DNA from 3 places in the Pantoea agglomerans genome. Region 2 is predicted to be linked to each of the others. Evidence: predicted binding sites of a transcription regulator. Region 2 holds the regulator's gene; each other region holds the start of a gene.

Region 1 (7,374 bases), 1.2 Mb from region 2:
GCCTGGCTGATGCAGGAGAACGCGCTGCAGGAGAAGCAGGTGCTGCTGCTGACCGGCGAAAACGCCCGGCTTGAGCAGCAGCTCGAGCAGCAGATTCGGGAAATTTCGCTGCTGCCGATAAATATCAAATATCAGGAGATGAGCGACTTTCAGCGCGATGGCGCGCCGCGCGAGATCGCGCTGGTGATTTCACCTTACGCCACCTCGCTGCCGCTCTATTCGCCGCCGCTGATCCACGCCGAGCTGCCGCTGAGCGAACATCAGCAGCAGCGTATTCGGGCGCTGCTGGAGGCTTAAACCGCGCGCGGCCGCAGGAAGAGCGCGGGCAGCGCCACCAGCGCCATCACCCAGAAGAGATGTCCCTGCAGATGGGTAAACAGCACGCCGCAGATCATGGTCATCACCGCGATGCCGCCGCCCATCGCCAGCGCCGAATAGATCGACTGCAGGCGAATAACGTCCGGGCCGCTGCGCGCGGCGATAAAGCGCATCGCCGCCAGATGGCAAACGGTAAAGCTGCCGCAGTGCAGGATCTGCCCGACAATAAGCCAGGGCAGCTCCACGGTCGCGCCCAGCAGCGTCCAGCGCGCCAGCGCGCAGAGGCCGGAGAGCAGCAGCAGATCGCGCGCGCGCCAGCGGCGAAACAGGCGATTGCTCAGCGCGAAAATCACAATCTCCGCCACTACGCCCAGCGACCACAGATAGCCTACCACCGACGCGGAGTAGCCGCTCTGCTGCCACCAGATAGCGCTGAAGCCGTAATAGGCGGCGTGCGCCCCCTGCATCAGCGTGACGCACAGCATAAATCGCCACACGCTGTTTTCACGCAGCAGATCGCGCCACGCCTGCCAGCCACCGCTCGCCGCGCTGTGGCGCTCTTCGCCCTGCGGCCGGGTGTGCGGCGGCAACAGCATGCCGCCCAGCATCGCCAGCAGGCCGACGGAGAGCAGCGCCAGAATCGCCTGCGATGACCAGTGATTCACCAGCAGCCCGGTCAGCGCAGAGCTGATAACGAACGCCAGCGATCCCCACAGCCGCACTGGCCCATACTTCAGGCCAATCTGCTGCGTCCAGGTCGCGGCCAGCGCATCGCTGAGCGGCACCAGCGGCGAGAAAAAGAGGTTAAAACCGACCATCACGAAGAGCAGCCACAGCCACTGCTGCCCTATCCAGTAGCCGGCGGCGAACAGGCCGGTCATCAGCGCCAGCAGCCGCAGCGCGTTAATCAGCTGCGCCGGATGCTTTACCTGCGAGGCGATCAGCAGGCTGCCGACGAAGCGCGCCACCATGCCGCAGCCCAGCAGCAGGCCGATCTTTCCCGCGTCGAGGCCGGTATCTTTCAGCCAGACGCCCCAGAAAGGCAGATAGATGCCGTAGCAAAAAAAGTAAGTGAAATAGCCAAGACCGAGCCATTTAGCCGAGCCGATAGTCATTCTGCCTCCCGCAGCAAGCGTCCATAATCAGTAAGTGCGCGCGATTTTAGCCTGGCAGCGGCAAAAAAAAGGATGGCCGAAGCCATCCTTTTTTACGATCGCACAGGCGTACGCTTATGCGTAAACCGGCAGACGCGAGCAGATCTCCAGCACTTTCTGTTTGGTGCGTTCGATAGTCGCTTCGTCGTTAACATTGTCCAGCACGTCGGCGATCCAGCCAGCCAGCTCGCGAACGTCCGCTTCTTTAAAGCCGCGACGGGTCACCGCAGGCGTACCGATGCGCACGCCAGAGGTAACGAACGGGCTTTTCGGATCGTTCGGCACGCTGTTTTTGTTAACGGTGATGTTGGCGCGGCCCAGCGCGGCGTCCGCCTCTTTGCCGGTCATGTTCTTGCTGACCAGGTCAATCAGGAACAGATGGTTATGGGTGCCGCCAGATACGATGTCGTAGCCGCGCGCGATCAGTACTTCTACCATCGCTTTAGCGTTCTTCGCCACCTGCTGCTGGTACGCCTTGAACTCCGGCTCCATCGCCTCTTTAAACGCGACCGCTTTACCCGCGATAACGTGCATCAGCGGACCGCCCTGTCCGCCAGGGAAGACGGCAGAGTTAAGTTTCTTATAGAGATCTTCGTCGCCGCCTTTCGCCAGGATCAGGCCGCCGCGCGGACCCGCCAGGGTTTTATGGGTGGTCGAGGTGACGATATGGGCGTGCGGCACCGGGGTCGGATAGACGTCAGCGGCGACCAGGCCAGCCACGTGCGCCATATCGACGAACAGGTAAGCGCCAACGCTGTCAGCGATTTCGCGCATTTTCGCCCAGTCACAAACGCCGGAATAGGCGGAGAAGCCACCGACGATCATTTTCGGCTGATGCGTTTTCGCCAGCTCGGCCAGCTCGTTGTAGTCGATTTTGCCGCTCTCATCGATGCCGTAAGGCACGACGTTATAGAGTTTGCCGGAGAGGTTGACCGGCGAGCCGTGAGTCAGGTGACCGCCGTGCGCCAGGTTCATACCCAGAATGGTGTCGCCCGGCTGCAGCAGCGCGGTATAGACGGCGAAGTTAGCCTGCGAGCCGGAGTGCGGCTGCACGTTGGCGAAGTCAGCGCCGAACAGCGCTTTAGCGCGATCGATCGCCAGCTGCTCAACGATGTCGACATATTCACAACCGCCGTAGTAGCGTTTTCCCGGATACCCTTCCGCGTATTTATTGGTGAGCTGTGAACCTTGCGCCTGCATTACACGTGGGCTGGTGTAGTTTTCAGAAGCAATCAGTTCAATGTGCTCTTCCTGACGCACTTTTTCTTGCTCCATCGCCTGCCACAACTCGGCATCATAATCGGCAATGTTCATTTCACGCTTTAACATCCGCATCTCCTGACTCAGCTAACTTTTTAACGGCGGTTTAGGCTCCCTTAGGAGCAAAGGCCAACAGTGTAAACCGTTTTGCCGGGTGACGGTAGCGCCAATTCCGTAATCCACGCAAACGATTGGCTCGCCGCTGGCAAAGGTTTTTTACGCTTTTTGTCCCTCTCTTCTTATCACGATATTTCATCAGGTTGTGACGCAGATTTTTTCAGCCTGTCGCTAAACCTTGCCAGCGTAATCACCTTATTTCGCGGCGGGTTATTTACAACCTTCAGGGCGCGATCATAACATGTATTTAAAATGCAACTTTACGCCGCCAGAGGTATTCCTATGCTTGATGCACAAACCATTGCTACCGTGAAATCTACCCTCCCCGCCGTTGCCGCCGTCGGACCGAAGCTTACCGCTCACTTTTATGACCGCATGCTGACGCAGCATCCCGAACTCAAAAACGTCTTCAATATGAACAACCAGCGCAACGGCAACCAGCGAGAAGCGCTGTTTAACGCGATCTGCGCCTATGGCGCGAATCTCGATAATCTGGCGGCGCTGCTGCCCGCCGTTGAAAAGATCGCGCAGAAGCACGCCAGCCTGGCGATTAAGCCGGAACAGTACGCCATCGTTGGCGAGAACCTGCTGGCGACGATTAAAGCGCTGCTGAATCCAGGGGATGAGGTGCTGGCGGCGTGGGGCCGCGCTTACGGCGTGCTGGCGGAGGTCTTTATCCAGCGTGAAGAGGCGATTTATCAGGAGACCGAGCAGCAAAAAGGAGGCTGGCGCGGCACTCGCCCCTTCCGCATTGCCGCTATCGAGACGCAGAGTTCCGTTATCAAAAGCTTTACCCTGGCCCCGGTCAACGGCGGCGCGGTGGCGGCCTTTAAGCCGGGTCAGTACCTTACCCTGCATCTGCACCCTGCCGGCTTTGAGTTTCAGCAGAACCGCCAGTATTCGCTTACTCACGCCAGCAACGGCGAAACCTACCGTATTGCGGTGAAACGCGACGCGCAGGGCACCGTCTCCGGCTGGCTGCATGACAACGCGCAGGTCGGCGATGTGCTGGCGTTAACCGCGCCGCACGGCGATGTTTTTATGGCGGTGAGTACGGAGACGCCGGTGGCGCTGATCTCGGCGGGCGTCGGCGTGACGCCGATGCTGGCGATGCTGCATGCGCTGGCTGACCAGCAGCATGCCGCGCCGGTGACCTGGCTGCACGCCACGGAAAACGGCGCGCAGCACGCCTTTGCGGATGAAGTGGCCGAGACGGCCGCCCGCCTGCGCGACGTTAAGAAGCGCATCTGGTACCGCGTGCCGGAGGCGGCTGACGCGGGCCGTTACGATGCCGAGGGCGTTATGGATTTGACCGCTGAAATCGCGCGGCTGCAGGATGCGCGCACCCAGTTCTGGCTGTGCGGGCCGGTAGGCTTTATGCAGTTTATTGCCGGTCAGCTGCGCGACGCGGGCGTAGACGCTTCACGCATTCACTATGAGGTGTTTGGTCCACATAAGGGACTCTAGCCAGACATAAACAAAAGGCCGCTGATAAAGCGGCCTTTTACTGGCTCTCCTCTCTCTGCTACAGCAGAAATTAGATCGCCTCTTCGTCCTCTTCGCCGGTACGAATACGCACCACGCGCGACACGTCGAAAACAAAAATCTTACCGTCGCCGATCTTACCGGTCTGCGCGGTTTTCATAATGGTTTCCACGCAGGTGTCGACGATGTCGTCGCCCACCACCATTTCGATTTTCACCTTGGGCAGAAAGTCGACCATATATTCCGCGCCGCGATAGAGCTCAGTGTGCCCTTTCTGACGGCCAAAGCCTTTCACTTCAGAAACCGTCATCCCGGTAATGCCCACTTCAGCTAAGGCTTCGCGCACATCATCGAGTTTGAATGGTTTGATAATCGCATCAATCTTTTTCATGTCAGACCCTTTTCTCACTCCCTCCGTGGCCGGATGGGGTGCTGTAAGTATAGACCCGCAGCCGCAGGCTACAGGGGCGTTGCCCGCAACGCATCCCGCCCGCAGGGGCATTCGTCGACGCTCTCAGGCGCTTCATCGCGCCAGAAAGCTACTCTTTAAAATCGCTGGCGTCCAGTTCATGTCGGGACAGCAGCTTATAAAACTCGGTGCGATTGCGCCCGGCCAGTCGGGCGGCGTTGGTGACATTGCCTTTGGTCATTTGCAGCAGCTTGCGCAGGTAGTTAAGTTCAAACTGGTTTCGCGCCTCGACAAAGGTCGGCAGCACGCTGCTTTCGCCGCTGAGCGCCTGCTCGACCAGCGCATCGCTGATCACCGGCGACGAGGTCAGCGCCACGCACTGCTCGATCACATTCACCAGCTGGCGCACGTTGCCCGGCCAGCTCGCCGTCATCAGCCGCTTCATCGCATCTACAGAGAAGCTGCGCACAAAAGGCTTATGTCGATCCGCCGCCTGGCGCAGCAAATGGGCGGCGAGCAGCGGAATATCTTCGGTCCGCTCGTGCAGCGCGGGCAGCTTAAGGTTGACCACGTTCAGGCGATAAAAGAGATCCTCGCGAAACTCTTTCTTCTCCATCGCCTTCGGCAAATCGCGGTGGGTGGCGGAGATAATGCGCACGTTAATGTCGATATCGTGATTGCTGCCGAGCGGACGGATTTTGCGCTCCTGCAGCACACGCAGCAGTTTCACCTGCAGCGACGGCGGCATATCGCCGATCTCGTCCAGAAACAGCGTGCCCCCCTCCGCCGCCTGGAACAGCCCTTCGCGCGCGCTGACCGCGCCGGTAAAGGCGCCGCGCGCATGTCCGAACAGCTCCGACTCCAGCAGCTGCTCCGGCAGCGCGCCGCAGTTGATGGCGACGAAAGGTTTGCCCGCGCGCGGACTGGCGGCGTGGATCGCCTGCGCCAGCACCTCTTTGCCGCTGCCGCTCTGGCCGTTGATTAAGACGCTGACGTCGGACTGCGCCACCATATGCGCCTGCTCCAGCAGCCGCAGCATGATCGGGCTGCGGGTAACGATCGCTTCGCGCCAGCGGTCGTCGCTGGCGGGGGCGCGCTGCGCCAGCGCGTCGTCGATCGCCTTATAGAGCGCATCGCGATCGACCGGCTTGGTCAGAAAGCTAAAGACGCCCTGCTGCGTGGCAGAGACGGCGTCGGGTATCGAGCCGTGCGCGGTGAGAATAATCACCGGCAGGCTGGCGTTGCGCTTCTGGATTTCGCCGAACAGCGCCAGCCCGTCCATTTCGTCCATACGCAAATCGCTGATGACGAGATCGATCGGCTCTTTCTGCAGCAGGCGCAGCGCTTCCGGCCCGCTGGCGGCGGTGGTGACCTGGTAGCCCTCGCTGCTAAGGCGCATGCCCAGCAGCTTCAGCAGGCTGGGATCGTCATCTACCAGCAGCAGACGTGCGGATTGTCTGGCCATTAAGGCTCCTCATGTGACGACGTTTCCGGCGCATGGCCGCTCTCGGTGACATCTGGCGTCTTACGCGAAGAGAGCTGGCGCTCAATATCCGTCAGGCGCTCCAGCTTATGCTGCGTGTCGTTAAGGGTGTTGCGCATCTGGGTCTGCTGCTGACGCAGCGCGTCGAGCTGCGCATCGCTGCTCTGCTGCAAATGCGCGAAGCGCGAGCGCGTTTCGCTGAGTTCGAGCTGCGCGACCTGATTGCCGCGCCACAGCTGGATCAGCGGGCGCACCGCGCCGGGAAAGCGGCTGCTGTAGGCATCCAGCGCCTCAACGTAATCGCGGCGCTCCAGCGGCGTAACGTTGCCGTTAGCCATCAGAATGCCGTTTTTAAAGGCGCGCGCCCAGCCTTCCACCGGCCAGCGATGCGCTTCGGCGCGCGCCTCTGCGGGCGACAGGCGCTCGGCGCAGTCGATGGCGCGCAGCCAGTAGAGCGGATTGCCCGTCGCCGTGGTGCTTTCATTGCGCCAGACGCTGGCGCAGTCGGTCGCCAGATAATCGGGCAGCCTGACCTCCGGCTCGGCGATGACGGCGTCGTGATGCGCGGACGAAGCGGCCGGGGAGGCGCTGCAGCCGCTGAGCGACAGGCTCAGCAGCGCGGTTAAGAGTGAGGCGAAGAAGATGTTCATCTGTCAGAGAGTCCCGGCTGTGTGATTCAGTACAATACGAAAACAAACGTCGGCATCTTTGCTGTCGATCAGCTGCAGATCCCCCTGCATGCGGCGCAGACAGTCTTTGGCGATGCTCAGTCCCAGCCCGCTGCCTTTTATCGGCCCTTTGCGCTGCAGGCTCCCCTGGAAAAAGGGTTCGAATATCATTTCGCGCTCTTTCTCAGGAATCGGCGTGCCGCTGTTGGCGACCTCTATCCACACCTTGTCGCCGTGCAGCTGACTGCGCAGCCAGATGCTACCGGATTCGCCGCCATAGTTCACGGCGTTAGAGTATAAGTTATCGATGACGCGCATCAGCAGCTCAGGCTCCGCGAGGCAGCTTTTCACCTGCAGATCGCGCTGCACATGCATCAGCTTGGCGCGCGCCGGCAGCGCATGGGCGCTGACCACCATATCCACCAGCTCAACGATATCCACCGTCTCCAGCGTCGTCGGCTCCTCCACCAGCTTACGGTT
Region 2 (7,374 bases):
GCGGCTGTAAAGCGGACGCGACGCGGAAATAATATCCGCGCGCTAAGCTGTGATAAGCTAGGGCAAACTTCGCAGAGGCCAAAACTATGTTTACCGGAATTGTGCAGGGCACCGCAAAGATTGTGTCCATTGAAGAAAAAGATCTGTTTCGCACCCATATCGCAGAGCTGCCGGAAGAGCTGCTGCCGGGGCTGGCGCTGGGCGCATCGGTGGCGCACAATGGCTGCTGCCTGACCGTTACCGCGATTGAGGGTAACCGCGTCAGTTTCGATCTGATTAAAGAAACGCTGCGCGTTACCAATTTAGGCGATCTGCAGGAAGGCGACGTGGTCAATATTGAGCGCGCGGCGAAATTCAGCGATGAGATCGGCGGCCACCTGATGTCTGGCCATATTATGACCACTGCGGAAATCTGCAAAATTATCCAGTCAGAAAATAACCGCGAAGTCTGGTTTAAAATTCAGGACCCGGCGCAGATGAAATATATTCTGCATAAAGGTTTTGTCGGTATTGACGGCATTAGCCTGACCGTGGGCGAAGTGACCAAAAGCAAATTTTGCGTCTATTTAATCCCGGAAACCCTCGAGCGCACCACGCTTGGCGCGAAGAAGCTGGGACACCGCGTCAATATTGAGATCGATCCGCACACCCAGGCGATCGTCGATACCGTCGAGCGCGTACTGGCGCAGCGCGAAGCCGCCGCCCTGCGGCCCGACGTCGAATAAGCATAAAAAAGGCGCTTCATGCGCCTTATTCATTTTTGCGGTTTAGCGCGCGACGCGCAGGCCGCCCTCTACGCCACGGCTAAAGACCACCTGCCACAGCTGAATATCGCGGGCGCGAAAGGCGCCGGCGCAGGCGTTAAGGTAGTAGCTAAACATGCGCTTAAAGCGTTCGCCGTACTTCTCGGCCAGCTGCGGCCAGGCCTCAAGAAAACGCGCATACCAGGCCATCAGCGTGGTGTCGTAATCTGCGCCGAAATTATGCCAGTCTTCGAGGATAAAGTGAGACTCGCTGGCGTCGGCGATATGGCGCACCGACGGCAGGCAGCCGTTGGGGAAAATATACTTATCAATCCAGGGATCGACATTCATATCGGTGCGGATTGCGCCGATGGTATGCAGCAGGAACAGGCCGTCCGGCTTGAGGTTGCGGTCCACCACGTCGAAGTAGGTGGCGTAGTTTTTCGGGCCAACGTGTTCAAACATACCCACCGAAACGATGCGGTCAAACTGCTGGTTAAGATCGCGATAATCCTGCAGCAGGATAGTGACGTCGAGTCCTTCGCAGCGCTGCTGCGCCAGCTTCTGCTGCTCTGCCGAGATGGTCACGCCGTGCACCACCGCGCCGTAGTGGCGGGCAGCATACTCGGCCAGCCCGCCCCAGCCGCAGCCGATATCCAGCAGCGTCATACCGGGTTCCAGCTGCAGTTTGCGGCAGATCATATCCAGCTTCGCTTCCTGCGCCTGCTCCAGGGTCGCGGCCTCTTTCCAGTAGGCGCAGGAGTATTGCATATAGGGATCGAGCATCAGCGAGAAGAGGTCGTTCCCCAGATCGTAGTGCTCTTTACCGACGATCCATGCGCGTTTTTTTGACTGCAGGTTGGTGAGGCGCGCGGCGGCGACGCGCAGCGTATCTTTGAAGTGGTGCGGCAACTGCTGGTCCAGCTTGTGCTTTAGCACGCGGTGAAAAAACATATCCAGCCGTTCGCACTCCCACCAGCCATCCATATAAGCTTCGCCAAGACCAAGTGAGCCTTCCTGAATCACCCGCTTAAAAAAGTCAGGATGCTTAACCTGAATATCCCAGGAGCGACTGCCGTTGATTTCGATGTCCGCCTTTTCCAGCATTTCATGGACAATGCGATACCAGTGGTTTTCTTCAAGGCTCACTTCTTCTATTAACGATGAACTCATAGCTACTCCATCACCTGTCCGCGTTGAACCTGAGAAAAAGAATAGTCAATTTCTCAAGGCCTGTGAGAAATGTCACGGATTGCTCCGTGCGCCTGATATCCGACGTTTTACAGAGGATTGGATCTGAAAACCGTTGTCTGACGCAGCAGAAAGCGCGCGCGCAGACACCATCCGGGCGATAAGCTTCGCCTAATAATAGAACAATTATGTTATTGATTTGTTGCAGATTTATTGACCTGATCGAGTATATGCTCAACCAGGTCAGTATTCAACGACTTATTGTTAGGGCGCTAACTATAAAAGTTGTCTTAGTGATTATCCTGGCAGGGAGTCGTCGCGTGGACAATATCCGTTTGTGCGCTGGCGCGTCGCTGCCAGACGTAGCCCGCTAGCGCCAGAGCAATAGTGGTCACCATAATGAGCGTAGTCATCAGCAGCGGCTGTTGTAAACCTGCAGAGACCGCCAGGCTGGCGAGGAAGCAGAGGCCGAGCTGCAGCGTATTTTGCAGCGCGGCGGCTTTACCGGTGGCGTGGGGGAAAGGCAGCAGCGCGTTTGACACCACCACCGGGTAGATCGCGCCGTTCGCCAGCGCCATGCCGCAGAAGGGCAGCAGCAGGGCGATCAGGTTATGGCTGCCGCTGAGCGCCACGCCGAACAGTGACGCCACGCTCAGGCTGTAGAGGGCCAGCAGCCAGGGGAGCAGTTGCGCACCGGCATAGCGGTTAAGCAGCGCGCGGCAGCCGAATCCGCCCAGCAGGAAGGCGATAGTTTGCGGAATATAGCTCAGGCCGATGTCCGCCGGCGTCAGGCCCGCATCGGCGAGAATAAAGGGCGATCCGGTCAGCCAGGCGAAAAAGCTGGCGGAGCAGGCGGCGTAGATCAATACGTTGCCGCTATAGACGCCGGAGCGCAGCAGCGAGAAAAAGCCCGGCTGATCCCCCGTCGCCTTCGCCGTCGGACGGGTGGTGGGCAGACGCAGCGTCACCAGCATCAGCGCGACGCCGGTCAGCGTCAGCACCAGAAAAATTGAACGCCAGTGAAAATGGCTAACCAGCCAGGCGCCCAGCAGCGGTGCCAGCGCCGGGGAAAGCGCTACCAGCGGCATAATGGTGGCGAACACCTTATTGGCGCGCGCGCGCGGATAGCGATCCACCACCAGCGCCTGCCAGCTCACCGCCGCGGCGCAGACGCCGATCGCCTGAATAAAGCGCAGCGCCAGCATCAGCGCCGCGTTTTCCACCAACAGCATGCCGGCGCAGCCGAGCGCGAACAGCCCCAGCCCCATCAGCAGCACCGGTTTTCGACCGATGCGGTCAGAGAGCGGGCCCCAGAAGAGCTGGCCGATGGCAAAGCCTGCCAGGAACAGGCTCATACTGGCGCTGATGATGCCGGGCGAGGTATTGAAGCTCATCTGCATCGCGCCAAAGGCGGGCAGGTACATATCGGTCGCCAGAAAGCCCAGCATACTGAGCAGGGCGAGGTAGGGCATAAATCCTTTTGAGGACAGCATGGTGTTTATCTCATCTTTCGTCAGGCAGGTTGAACGCGGCAAAGTGTAAAAGGGTGCGCCCGCCGCTGTGAAACGTTAATATTTGCAGAGTGCTGTGAAAATTTTTGAAAGGAAAAAGCATGTGGTCTGAATATGCGCTTGAAGTTGTTGATGCCGTCGCGCGCACCGGCAGTTTCAGCGCCGCCGCGCAGGAGCTGCACCGCGTGCCCTCTGCCGTCAGCTATACGGTGCGCCAGCTGGAAAGCTGGCTGGCGGTGCCGCTGTTCGAACGGCAGCATCGCGACGTGGCCCTCACCCCTGCAGGCGAGCATTTCGTGCGTGAAGGACGCGAGGTTATCAAAAAAATGCTCGCCACCCGCAGGCAGTGTCAGCAGCTGGCGAACGGCTGGCGCGGCAAGCTCAGCATCGCGGTTGATTGTATCGTGAAGCTGCCGCGCAGCCGCCAGCTGGTTACTGACTTCTATCGCCACTTTCCCGATATGGAGCTGCATATCAGCTATGAGGTATTTAACGGCGTCTGGGACGCGCTGGCGGACGGGCGCGTCGATGTGGCGATCGGTGCCACCCAGGCGATCCCGGTGGGCGGGCGCTTTTCCTTTCGCGATATGGGCGCGCTGAACTGGCGCTGCGTGGTGGCGCGCCAGCATCCGCTGACGCAGCAGCCGCAGCTCGACGATGACGCACTGCGCGCCTGGCCCTCGCTGGTGCTGGAGGATACCTCGCGCGCGCTGCCGCGCCGCATGACCTGGACGCTGGATAACCAGCGGCGTCTGGTGGTGCCGGACTGGCAGGCGGGGCTGGCCTGCGTGCTGGATGGGTTATGCGTGGCGATGATGCCGGGCCATGTGGCGCGCCCGCTGCTGGATAAGGGGGAGCTGGTTGAGCTGACGCTGCCAACCGCCTTTCCGGAAAGTCCCTGCTGCGTGAGCTGGTCGGAAGCGGGCGCATCGCCGGCGCTCAGCTGGCTGCTCAGCTATCTCGGCGATGCGCAAACGCTCAATCAGGAGTGGTTAAGCGAAGATTAACGGCGGTAGTCGCGGAACGGACCGTCGCCGACTGAACGACGCTCAATCAGCGTGGGATGCACTTCAATGGTCTGCGACACTTCGCGTTTGCTGGTGATGCGATCCAGCAGCATCTCCAGCGCTTTTTCGCCGAGCTGGGCTTTCGGCTGATGCACGGTGGTGAGCGCCGGGGTAAAGTAGCGCGCGTTGCGCACGTTGTCATAGCCGATCACCGAAATATCCTGCGGCACGCGCAGCCCCATCTCGTCGGCAGCGCAGATCGCGCCCATCGCCATAATATCGCCGCCGCAGAAGATCGCCGTCGGGCGCTGCTTCTGCTGCAGGATTTGCTGCATCGCCTGATAGCCCGATTCCGGCTCGAAATCGCCCTGCACGATCCACTCGGGACGCACCGAGATGCCCGCTTCCTCCAGCGCTTTCAAAAATCCCGCATGGCGGCCGCCGCCGGTGTTACGCTCCAGCTGGCCGGGGATCGCGCCGATATCACGATGGCCGCGTTCGATCAGATAGCGGCCCGCCAGATAGCCGCCCTGGAAGGCGTTATCGAGCACGGTATCGGTAAAGTCGCCGCGCGATTCGCCCCAGTCCATCACCACCATCGGAATATTGCGGTTCTCTTCCAGCATCTTCAGCAGATCGTCCGGATACTCGGAGCACATCACCAGCAGGCCGTCGACGCGCTTCTGCGCCATCATTGACAGGTAGGCGCGCTGCTTCTGCAGATCGTTATGGGCGTTACCGAGGATCAGGGTGTAGCCGCGTTCGAAGCAGTGATGCTCGACCGCTTCGATGATTTCCGCAAAATAGGGCGCTTCGCTGGAGGTGGCGAGCAGCCCCAGCGTTTTAGTGTGATTGACCTTCAGGCTGCGCGCCACGGCGCTGGGCGAATAGTGTAATTCCTGAATCGCCTGCCAGACGGCGTTGCGCGTCTCTTCCGCAACGAAGCGCGTTTTGTTGATCACGTGGGAAACGGTGGTGGTGGAGACACCCGCGCGCTTCGCGACATCTTTAATTGTTGCCATTAAAAAGAGACTCCAGGCTTACCAATAACTCACTGATAAGCATAATGTTAAACGTTTGCGTCCGCTAAGCGAGATTTCTGTTAATTCGCTACAGTTTTTGTCGGTGAAATACTCACTGGGCAGGACAAAACAGGGGCTGTTGCGTGCGAACGGCATCAGCGTTGCGTCAGTTGCGCAACAAAGCCGGGGATTCTAACAAGGCTTGCGGGATAAAACGAGATTTTTACCGGTAACTATGGGAAAATCCCTGAAGACCCTGAAAACTGTGTGGATAAGGAGAGGTAATGAGCACTGATTTGAAACTGGCATTGGTGACCACGGGCGCGGCGCTGCTGATGATTGTGGCCTTTAGCTTTACCGCCGTCATGCACTAACGACAGCGATAAAAAAACCGGGAAAATCCCGGTTTTTTTATGGCGTTTAGCGAATGGTTTTCGGCGTCATCATGCGGCGCGCGCCGATATAGTGACGCTGCCAGTAATCGTCTGAAAGCCCGCTGATCTGGATATCTTTTCCGGTGCGCGGCGACTGAATAAATTTACCGTTGCCGAGGTAGACCCCCACGTGATCGGCGGTGCCGCGACCGTTGATACGGAAAAAGACCAGATCGCCTTTCTCCAGCGACTCGCGCTTCACCGGCGCGGCGTCACGCAGGTGATACATTTCGTTGGCAGTGCGCGGAATTCTGAACTTCACCAGATCTTTATAGGCGTACCAGACAAGGCCGCTGCAGTCGAAACCGGTGTGCGGCGACGTGCCGCCCCATTGATAAGGCTTGCCCAGCTGACCCATCAGCTTGGTCATCGCCGTTTCGCGCGCTTTCTGGTAGCGCAGGCGGTGGGACTTGCTCATTTTGATGGTGCCGCCGTCATCGGCGTCCAGCAGCGAAGAAGTTGCAACTTTGGCGCTGCTCAGCGTGCGCTGGTGGCCATAGCGCTGCTTACGGGAAGACTTCAGGGATTTTTTCGTTTCGCCGGCGGAATGAGAAAGGGCGGCCGTTTCGATTTTCTTCTGCTTTTTCAGTTTGAGTTTTTGCGCAGTAGAAGGGCGCGTTTTTTTCGCGCTGGTTTTAACCGGTCGCCGTTTGCGTCGCTCATCTTCGCGCGCGCTTTTTTTCTCTGCCTTATGCAGGCTGGCTTTAACCGGCGCTTGCGGCGAGGCCGAAGCGATGTTCATGAAAAGCTGCGCGAAAGCTAATATCAAGAGCGTAATCAGTAATCGCATAGTCCGGTTACAGGGTTAGCGGTTACGACAACAGGCCGTAACGAGGTTAGAAAAATCTGATCGGAGATCAGCGCCGGGGCCATTCTAAGCCAGGTTTTTTTCAAAAGTTAAGCCATTTTTCTATTAAACTGTTACAGGGTTGCATCTGACTCATAAATGAGCGATTTCAGCAGGTTATAGCAGCAAAGTTATTACCAGTTATGAATGGCTTAAGTTTTGATTATCGTCAGAAAAAGTCAGAACTTTACGCAAGAACTTAACAAACATGGCGGTTTCGTCCGGCAAGCGAGAAAATGTCGTTTTCAGGGATGGGGCGAAGTCGCTACAATAAACAAACACGAAGTAAGGAATTAAGGAAGGCAATTATGAGTACTGTAGAAAAAATTCAGCGCCAGATCGCAGAAAACCCGGTCCTGCTGTATATGAAAGGCTCGCCGAAACTGCCAAGCTGCGGTTTCTCTGCGCAGGCGGTGCAGGCGCTTTCTGCCTGCGGTGAGCGCTTTGCTTACGTGGATATTCTGCAGAACCCAGATATTCGCGCCGAGCTGCCGAAATACGCCAACTGGCCGACCTTCCCGCAGCTGTGGGTTGACGGCGAGCTGGTCGGCGGCTGCGATATTATCGTGGAGATGTTCCAGCGCGGCGAACTGCAGTCCCTGATCAAAGAGACGGCAGA
Region 3 (7,374 bases), 1.2 Mb from region 2:
CGTAGCGCTGCTTAACGGCCTGTTCTGGGGCGGCACAATGGGGCTGATCACCTGGCTGATGTATGGCAATTTGCAGCTGGGCGGCGTGATGATGCTGGCGATGATGCTTAATCTGCTGCTGGCGGCGCTAATGGGCGTCTTGATCCCGCTGATTATGACCAAACTGAAGCGCGATCCGGCGGTTGGCTCCAACGTCCTGATTACCGCCATTACCGATACCGGCGGCTTCTTTATTTTCCTTGGCCTGGCGACGCTGTTTCTGCTCCATCACTGATTACCGGCGTCAGCAGCGGAGGCGATGCAGTGCGCATAGCGCTGCATCGCCTGCTGCAGGTTAAGCCGCAACGTCACCTGCGCCAGATCGCGCGTCCCGGCGGGGATAGCGTAGCTGCCGCGCTGCTCCAGCCATTCCAGCACGTCCGCCAGATGCCAGAGCGCGGTTTTGCCGTCATGTACCGGCTGCGGAAAGTGCGTACTGTGGTTCAGCATCAGCTTGCGCATATTCTGACGCGAAACGCCGATAATATCCGCCACGTCGGTCAGGCCAACAAAGTCAGGCGCCGCCTCAATAAGCTGCGCTTCCGGCACCGCGCGCTGCACATGCAGGATAGCGCTCAGCACCGCCCGCTTCGCGCTGGATGCCTCGCGGGTAAACTCCAGCGCCACTTTTCCCGGCACGCCCAGCCCGATGAGCGCATCGTCACATCCCGCTTCGATAAGCTGCTGCTGCAGTTGCTTTTCTGGCAAAAGCGGTTTCGGCAACTGAAAACGCAGCGTAAAGATATATTCCATGATTGCTCCTTAGTGCAGTTTGCGCAGCGCCGCCTCGATCTCTCTATCTGGATGCCGTCTTCTTTCCATTTGCCTGTACCTTACGCCGGACTTACCTGGTTGTCAATTGACAACCAGACCAGAAAATATGGTCTGTAAAGCAGCCAGCCTGAAGCTATTTTATTTGGGTAATCTCAGGGAAAATCATGGAAGAGGCGCCGCAAAAAATTTTATGCAGGCGCGTATGGCGCGCCCTACACTTGCTTAAAACCCAAGGAGATAAGCATGTTTAAACCCGATGATTTTGTGCAGTCTAAAACCGGCGGCCCGAAGATGCTGGTGCTGCGCGTGGAAGGCGAGACGTTATGGTGCGCGCGCGTTGATGACGCGACGAAAAAAGAGATTGAGGTCAAGGCAGACAGCGTTAACCTCTACCATGAAGAGGGCGATTTCGGCGTCTGCTGAGGCCTGCGCCGGGCAGTCAGCCCGGCGGATTGTCCTGCTGAACGTTCTGATTACCGATGCCGCCAATAAACGGCAGCCGCAGACGCAGCGGCGTAAAATCTACGCCCATATTCAGCCCGAGCACGTTCAGCTCAACGCCCTCTTCCGCACCGATGGTTACGCCAGCTACGCCCAGCACGGAAACCTGAATGCCGCGACCTGACGGCGGCAAGCCAACCGGACGCCACAGCGGACGATAATCCTTGCCGAGCGCGTTGGCGGGCATATCGAGTTTCAGTGCCGGCACTTCCCGTCCGATATGGGCGAGAAAGGTGTTGCTGTTCGGCCCCGGCCAGGCGTGATAGGTGTTTGGCCAGGGATAAGAGCGGATCGCCGCCTCAATGCGCGGGATCATCGCCTCTGCCGCCTCGCCGCGATGCTCCACCAGCAGGCGCGGTTTTGCGCCGTACCAGTAGCCATCTGGCAGATTACTGTTGCGCCGCACTTTATCGCCGCTGCCCCAGCTAATTACCTCATAGCGGCTGTAGCGCGTCTCGCCTGCGCGCTTGAAAATTATCCACGGATGCACCGCTACCGCCCCTTTCCAGCCGTAGGTCGGCGCGGCGTAGACCTGCACGATCGCCTGCGCCGCATAGCGCTGTGGATCGGGTGCCAGGCCGGATGAATCGCGCCTTGCCGACCACCAGCCGCCCTGACCGCCCGATTGTTCGCCACTGCGCGTCGCCTGCGCCAGGCTGGCCCCCAGCGACAGCAGGATCACCAGCAGAATGCAGAAACTGAATGCCTTGAGTGGCAGCATAGATATTTCCTGGAGTGAAAAGCGGAAAGAAAATCGCCAGCCTTTCTGACGAGAGGCTGGCGAGGAATTAATCAACGCGCTTCAGTGTAAGCGGAAAGGTTATTCCCACTCAATGGTCGCCGGCGGCTTGCCGCTGATATCGTATACCACGCGGGAGATACCGTTGACCTCGTTGATAATGCGGTTAGAGACGCGGCCGAGGAAATCATAGGGCAGATGCGCCCAGTGTGCGGTCATAAAGTCGATGGTCTCAACTGCGCGCAGCGAGACGACCCAGTCATACTTACGGCCGTCACCCATCACGCCCACGGAGCGCACCGGCAGGAAGACGGTGAACGCCTGGCTCACTTTGTTATAGAGATCCGCTTTACGCAGCTCTTCAATAAAGATCGCATCAGCGCGACGCAGCAGATCGCAATACTCTTTCTTCACTTCGCCCAGCACGCGCACGCCGAGGCCCGGCCCCGGGAACGGATGGCGATAGAGCATATCGTACGGCAGACCCAGCTCCAGGCCGATCTTGCGCACTTCATCTTTAAACAGCTCTTTCAGCGGCTCGACCAGGCCCAGCTTCATCTCTTTCGGCAGGCCGCCCACGTTGTGGTGAGACTTGATCACGTGCGCTTTGCCGGTCGCAGAAGCGGCAGACTCGATCACGTCAGGATAGATGGTGCCCTGCGCCAGCCATTTCACGTCGGTCAGCTTTGATGCTTCTTCATCAAACACTTCAACAAAAACGCGACCGATAATTTTACGTTTGGCTTCTGGATCGTTTTCGCCCGCCAGCGCGTCAAGGAAGCGCCCTTCCGCCGGAACGTGAACGATATTCAGACCGAAATGATCGCCGAACATATCCATCACCTGCTCCGCTTCATTCAGGCGCAGCAGACCATTGTCGACAAAGACGCAGGTCAGACGATCGCCAATGGCGCGGTGCAGCAGCATGGCGGTTACGGAGGAGTCGACGCCGCCGGACAGACCGAGAATCACTTTGTCGTTGCCTACCTGCACGCGCAGACGCTCAACCGCGTCTTCAATGATTTTTGCCGGCGTCCACAGCGCTTCACATTCGCAGATATCGAGCACGAAACGCTCCAGCATGCGCAGCCCCTGACGGGTATGGGTCACTTCCGGATGGAACTGCACGCCGTAAAAACGCTTCTCTTCGTTAGCCATAATGGCGAACGGACAGGTTTCGGTGCTGGCGACGGTAACGAAGTCGGACGGGATCGCGGTTACTTTATCGCCGTGGCTCATCCAGACGTCGAGCAGCGGCTTGCCTGCGGCGCTGATGGCATCTTCGATGTCGCGGATCAGCGCGCTTGGGGTCAGTACTTCTACCTGCGCATAGCCGAACTCGCGCTCGTTAGAGCCTTCAACCTTGCCGCCCAGCTGCATCGCCATGGTCTGCATGCCGTAGCAGACGCCGAGTACCGGTACGCCAGCATTAAAGACATATTCCGGCGCGCGCGGGCTGTTGAGTTCGGTGGTGCTTTCCGGGCCGCCGGAAAGAATGATGCCGTTCGGGTTGAACTGGCGGATCTGCTCTTCGGTGACATCCCATGCCCAGAGTTCGCAGTACACGCCCAGCTCGCGTACGCGGCGCGCGACCAGCTGCGTGTATTGAGAACCAAAATCGAGAATCAGAATGCGATGCTTATGAATATTTTCCGTCGTCATTGAGGCGTTTCCAGAACGGGTAACTTGATAATGAAAGCGCCCGGCTTATGCCGGGCGATAAATCTTACGGGATCAGGATCCCATACGGTAGTTCGGTGACTCTTTGGTGATGGTCACATCGTGTACGTGGCTTTCGTTGATGCCGGCGCCGCTGATGCGCACGAACTCTGCTTTGGTGCGCAGGTCGTCGATGGTCTGGCAGCCGGTCAGGCCCATACAGGAGCGCAGGCCGCCCATCTGCTGGTGAACGATCTCTTTCAGGCGGCCTTTATAGGCGACGCGACCTTCGATACCTTCCGGCACCAGCTTGTCAGCGGCGTTATCGCTCTGGAAGTAACGGTCGGAAGAGCCTTTAGACATCGCGCCCAGTGAACCCATGCCGCGGTAGGATTTGAACGAGCGGCCCTGGTAGAGTTCGATTTCGCCCGGCGATTCTTCCGTACCGGCCAGCATAGAACCGACCATAACGGCTGCCGCGCCAGCGGCGATAGCTTTGGCGATGTCGCCAGAGAAACGGATACCGCCGTCGGCGATAACCGGGATGCCGGTGCCTTCCAGCGCTTCGACCGCGTCAGAAACGGCGGTGATCTGCGGCACACCTACGCCGGTAACGATACGGGTAGTACAGATAGAGCCAGGGCCGATGCCGACTTTCACCGCGCTCACGCCCGCTTCCACCAGCGCCAGCGCGCCCGCGCCGGTCGCGACGTTGCCGCCGATAATCTCCAGGTCAGGATATTTTGCGCGGGTTTCGCGGATGCGCTGCAGCACACCTTCTGAGTGGCCGTGCGAGGAGTCGATCAGCAGTACGTCGACGCCTGCAGCGACCAGCGCATCGACGCGCTCTTCGTTGCCTGCGCCTGCACCCACTGCCGCGCCAACGCGCAGACGGCCCTGCGCATCTTTACAGGCGTTTGGCTTACGCTCGGCTTTCTGGAAATCTTTTACGGTGATCATGCCGAGCAGATGGAAGCTGTCATCCACCACCAGCGCTTTCTCAACGCGTTTTTCATGCATTCTCTGCAGGACGACGTCACGCGCTTCGCCCTCTTTCACCGTGACCAGACGTTCTTTCGGCGTCATCACCGCGGTAACCGGCTTCGTCAGATCGGTAACGAAGCGCACGTCGCGACCGGTAATAATACCGACCAGCTCGTTGCTTTCGTTTACAACCGGATAGCCAGCAAAGCCGTTGCGTTCGGTCAGGGCTTTGACTTCCGCCAGCGTCGTGGTCGGCAGAACGGTTTGCGGTTCAGTTACCACGCCGCTTTCATGTTTCTTCACCTTGCGAACTTCATCCGCCTGACGCTCAATCGACATGTTTTTGTGGATAAAGCCCAGACCGCCTTCCTGCGCCAGCGCAATTGCCAGACCCGCTTCGGTTACGGTATCCATAGCGGCGGAGAGCATCGGGATGTTCAGACGAATATTTTTCGTCAGCTGAGTGCTGAGATCGGCCGTGTTAGGCAGAACGGTGGAGTGAGCAGGAACGAGCAGAACGTCGTCGAAAGTAAGGGCTTCTTTAGCGATTCTTAGCATGGCAATATCTCAACCTGGGGTGAATGAGAACAGATAAAATATTGCCGCGGCATTATACAGGCCGTAATCGTTTGCCTCCAGCATTATTTTAGAAAAACTCTTGATCCTCGCTAGCAGCCATGTAGTATCGGTTAATTAACCCTCTGATTTACTATTTGATCTCTATCACATGTCGCTACCGCCCGTCGCCAATGTTTTTACCGTCAGCCGCCTGAATACCACGGTGCGCCAGCTCCTGGAACAGGAGATGGGATCGGTGTGGCTGAGCGCGGAGATCTCTAACTTTTCTCAGCCCGCGTCGGGCCACTGGTACTTTACGCTGAAGGATGACGGCGCCCAGGTGCGCTGCGCGATGTTCCGCAACAGCAACCGCCGCGTCACCTTCCGTCCGCAGCACGGCCAGCAAATTCTGGTGCGCGCCACCATTACGCTTTATGAGCCGCGCGGCGACTATCAGCTGATTATCGAAAGCATGCATCCGGCGGGCGAAGGCGCACTGCAGCAGCAGTTTGAGCTGCTGAAGGCGAAGCTGGCGAGCGAAGGCCTGTTCGACCAGCAGCATAAACAGCCCCTGCCCGCGCCGGCAAAACAGGTTGGGGTGATCACCTCGGCAACCGGCGCGGCGCTGCACGACGTGCTGCGCGTGCTGCACCGCCGCGATCCTTCGCTGCCGGTAATTATCTACCCTACGCCGGTTCAGGGCGCTGAAGCGCCAGCCGCTATCGTGCGCGCCATTGAGCTGGCGAACCAGCGTGGGGAGTGCGACGTGCTGATCGTTGGCCGCGGCGGCGGCTCGCTGGAAGATCTCTGGAGCTTTAACGAAGAGCGCGTCGCGCGCGCTATTTTTGCCAGCCGCATTCCCGTTGTCAGCGCCGTCGGCCATGAAACCGACGTCACCATCGCCGATTTCGTCGCCGACCTGCGCGCACCAACGCCCTCCGCCGCCGCTGAAATAGTGAGCAGAAATCAGACGGAACTGCTGCGACAGTTGCTTTCACAGCAACAACGGCTGGAAATGGCGATGGATTACTATCTGGCGCAGCAACAACGCCGCTTCTCCCGTCTCGATCACCGGCTGCAGCAGCAGCACCCGCAGCTCCGCCTGGCGCGTCAGCAGACCGCCCTGTTCCGCCTGCAGCAGCGGCTGAACGAGGCGATGGAAAATTGCCTGCGTCAGAGCCTGCGCCAGCAGGATCGTCTTTCTCAGCGTCTTGCCGCGCATCAGCCGCAGCCGCGTCTGTTTCAGGCGCAGCGCCAGCTGGAGCAGACGCGCTATCGCCTGCAGCAGAGCATGGAGAAGATGCTCAACCGCGACCGGCAGCGCTTTGCAACGCTCGCCGCGCAGCTGGAGGGAGTCAGTCCGCTGGCGACGCTGGCGCGCGGCTTCAGCGTTACCACCGATAGTGCCGGCCAGGTAGTGAAAAAAACCGCCCAGCTGAAGAGCGGCGATACCCTGCGCACGCGCCTTGACGACGGCTGGGTGGAAAGCCAGGTGACCAGCCTGCTGCCAGAAAAAAAACGCCGCCCTAAAACCGCTTCCTGAACAAAGACTATACTTTTTGGCACATTACTTGTGCCAAGGAGTCGGGTATGTCCTACAGCGTTATTCCTCCCTATATCTTGCGTAACATCGTGGCCCACGGTTCCAGTCATCAGCAGGACTACGCGCGCCGCACCCTGATGCACGTTCAGCACCTGATGGCGGAGAACTGGCAAAAGCCGGTCGCGCCGCAGACGGCGACGGGCGGTCACGTCGAGCGTGAAATCTATGATGCGAAAAACACCCAAAATCTGCCGGGCGATCTGGTGCGCAGCGAAGGCCAGCCTGATACCGGCGACATCGCCGCCCGGGAAGCCTGGGATTACCTTGGCGTAACCTACGACTTCTTCTGGCAGACCTATCAGCGCAACTCCCTCGACAATCAGGGGCTAAAGCTGCTCGGCACCGTGCACTACGGCAAGGCCTATCAAAACGCCTTCTGGAACGGTCAGCAGATGGTCTTCGGTGACGGCGACGGCGAAATCTTCAATCGCTTTACTATCGCCATCGACGTGGTGGCGCACGAGCTGGCGCACGGCGTTACCGAGACGGAAGCGGGACTGATCTATTTCGAGCAGGC

What was found. The regulator PurR, encoded in region 2, represses purine synthesis genes. The targets are predictions, from matches to a motif close to CANGCAAACGTTTGCNTG.
Positions count from the first base shown of each region.
Region 1: a site for PurR is predicted at 2,913-2,930, ahead of glyA (serine hydroxymethyltransferase). Genes of this name have one in related genera too.
Region 3: a site for PurR is predicted at 5,315-5,332, ahead of guaB (IMP dehydrogenase). Genes of this name have one in related genera too.

Region 1 is NZ_CP083809.1:995,374-1,002,747, reverse strand. Features, by position in the region: gene csiE (stationary phase inducible protein CsiE) at 1-297, shown strand, start outside; gene LB453_RS07340 (3-phenylpropionate MFS transporter) at 294-1,433, opposite strand; gene glyA (serine hydroxymethyltransferase) at 1,548-2,801, opposite strand; gene hmpA (NO-inducible flavohemoprotein) at 3,132-4,316, shown strand; gene glnB (nitrogen regulatory protein P-II) at 4,387-4,725, opposite strand; gene glrR (two-component system response regulator GlrR) at 4,874-6,208, opposite strand; gene qseG (two-component system QseEF-associated lipoprotein QseG) at 6,208-6,876, opposite strand; gene LB453_RS07310 (sensor histidine kinase) at 6,880-7,374, opposite strand, start outside.
Region 2 is NZ_CP083809.1:2,186,792-2,194,165, reverse strand. Features, by position in the region: gene LB453_RS13175 (riboflavin synthase subunit alpha) at 87-725, shown strand; gene cfa (cyclopropane fatty acyl phospholipid synthase) at 768-1,916, opposite strand; gene punC (purine nucleoside transporter PunC) at 2,225-3,427, opposite strand; gene punR (DNA-binding transcriptional activator PunR) at 3,547-4,452, shown strand; gene purR (HTH-type transcriptional repressor PurR) at 4,449-5,474, opposite strand; gene LB453_RS13150 (YnhF family membrane protein) at 5,759-5,848, shown strand; gene LB453_RS13145 (C40 family peptidase) at 5,895-6,698, opposite strand; gene LB453_RS13140 (Grx4 family monothiol glutaredoxin) at 7,061-7,374, shown strand, end outside.
Region 3 is NZ_CP083809.1:1,034,986-1,042,359, reverse strand. Features, by position in the region: gene mgtE (magnesium transporter) at 1-274, shown strand, start outside; gene LB453_RS07505 (helix-turn-helix transcriptional regulator) at 268-792, opposite strand; gene LB453_RS07500 (hypothetical protein) at 1,057-1,236, shown strand; gene LB453_RS07495 (DUF3750 domain-containing protein) at 1,253-2,035, opposite strand; gene guaA (glutamine-hydrolyzing GMP synthase) at 2,135-3,715, opposite strand; gene guaB (IMP dehydrogenase) at 3,788-5,254, opposite strand; gene xseA (exodeoxyribonuclease VII large subunit) at 5,424-6,797, shown strand; gene LB453_RS07475 (M4 family metallopeptidase) at 6,845-7,374, shown strand, end outside.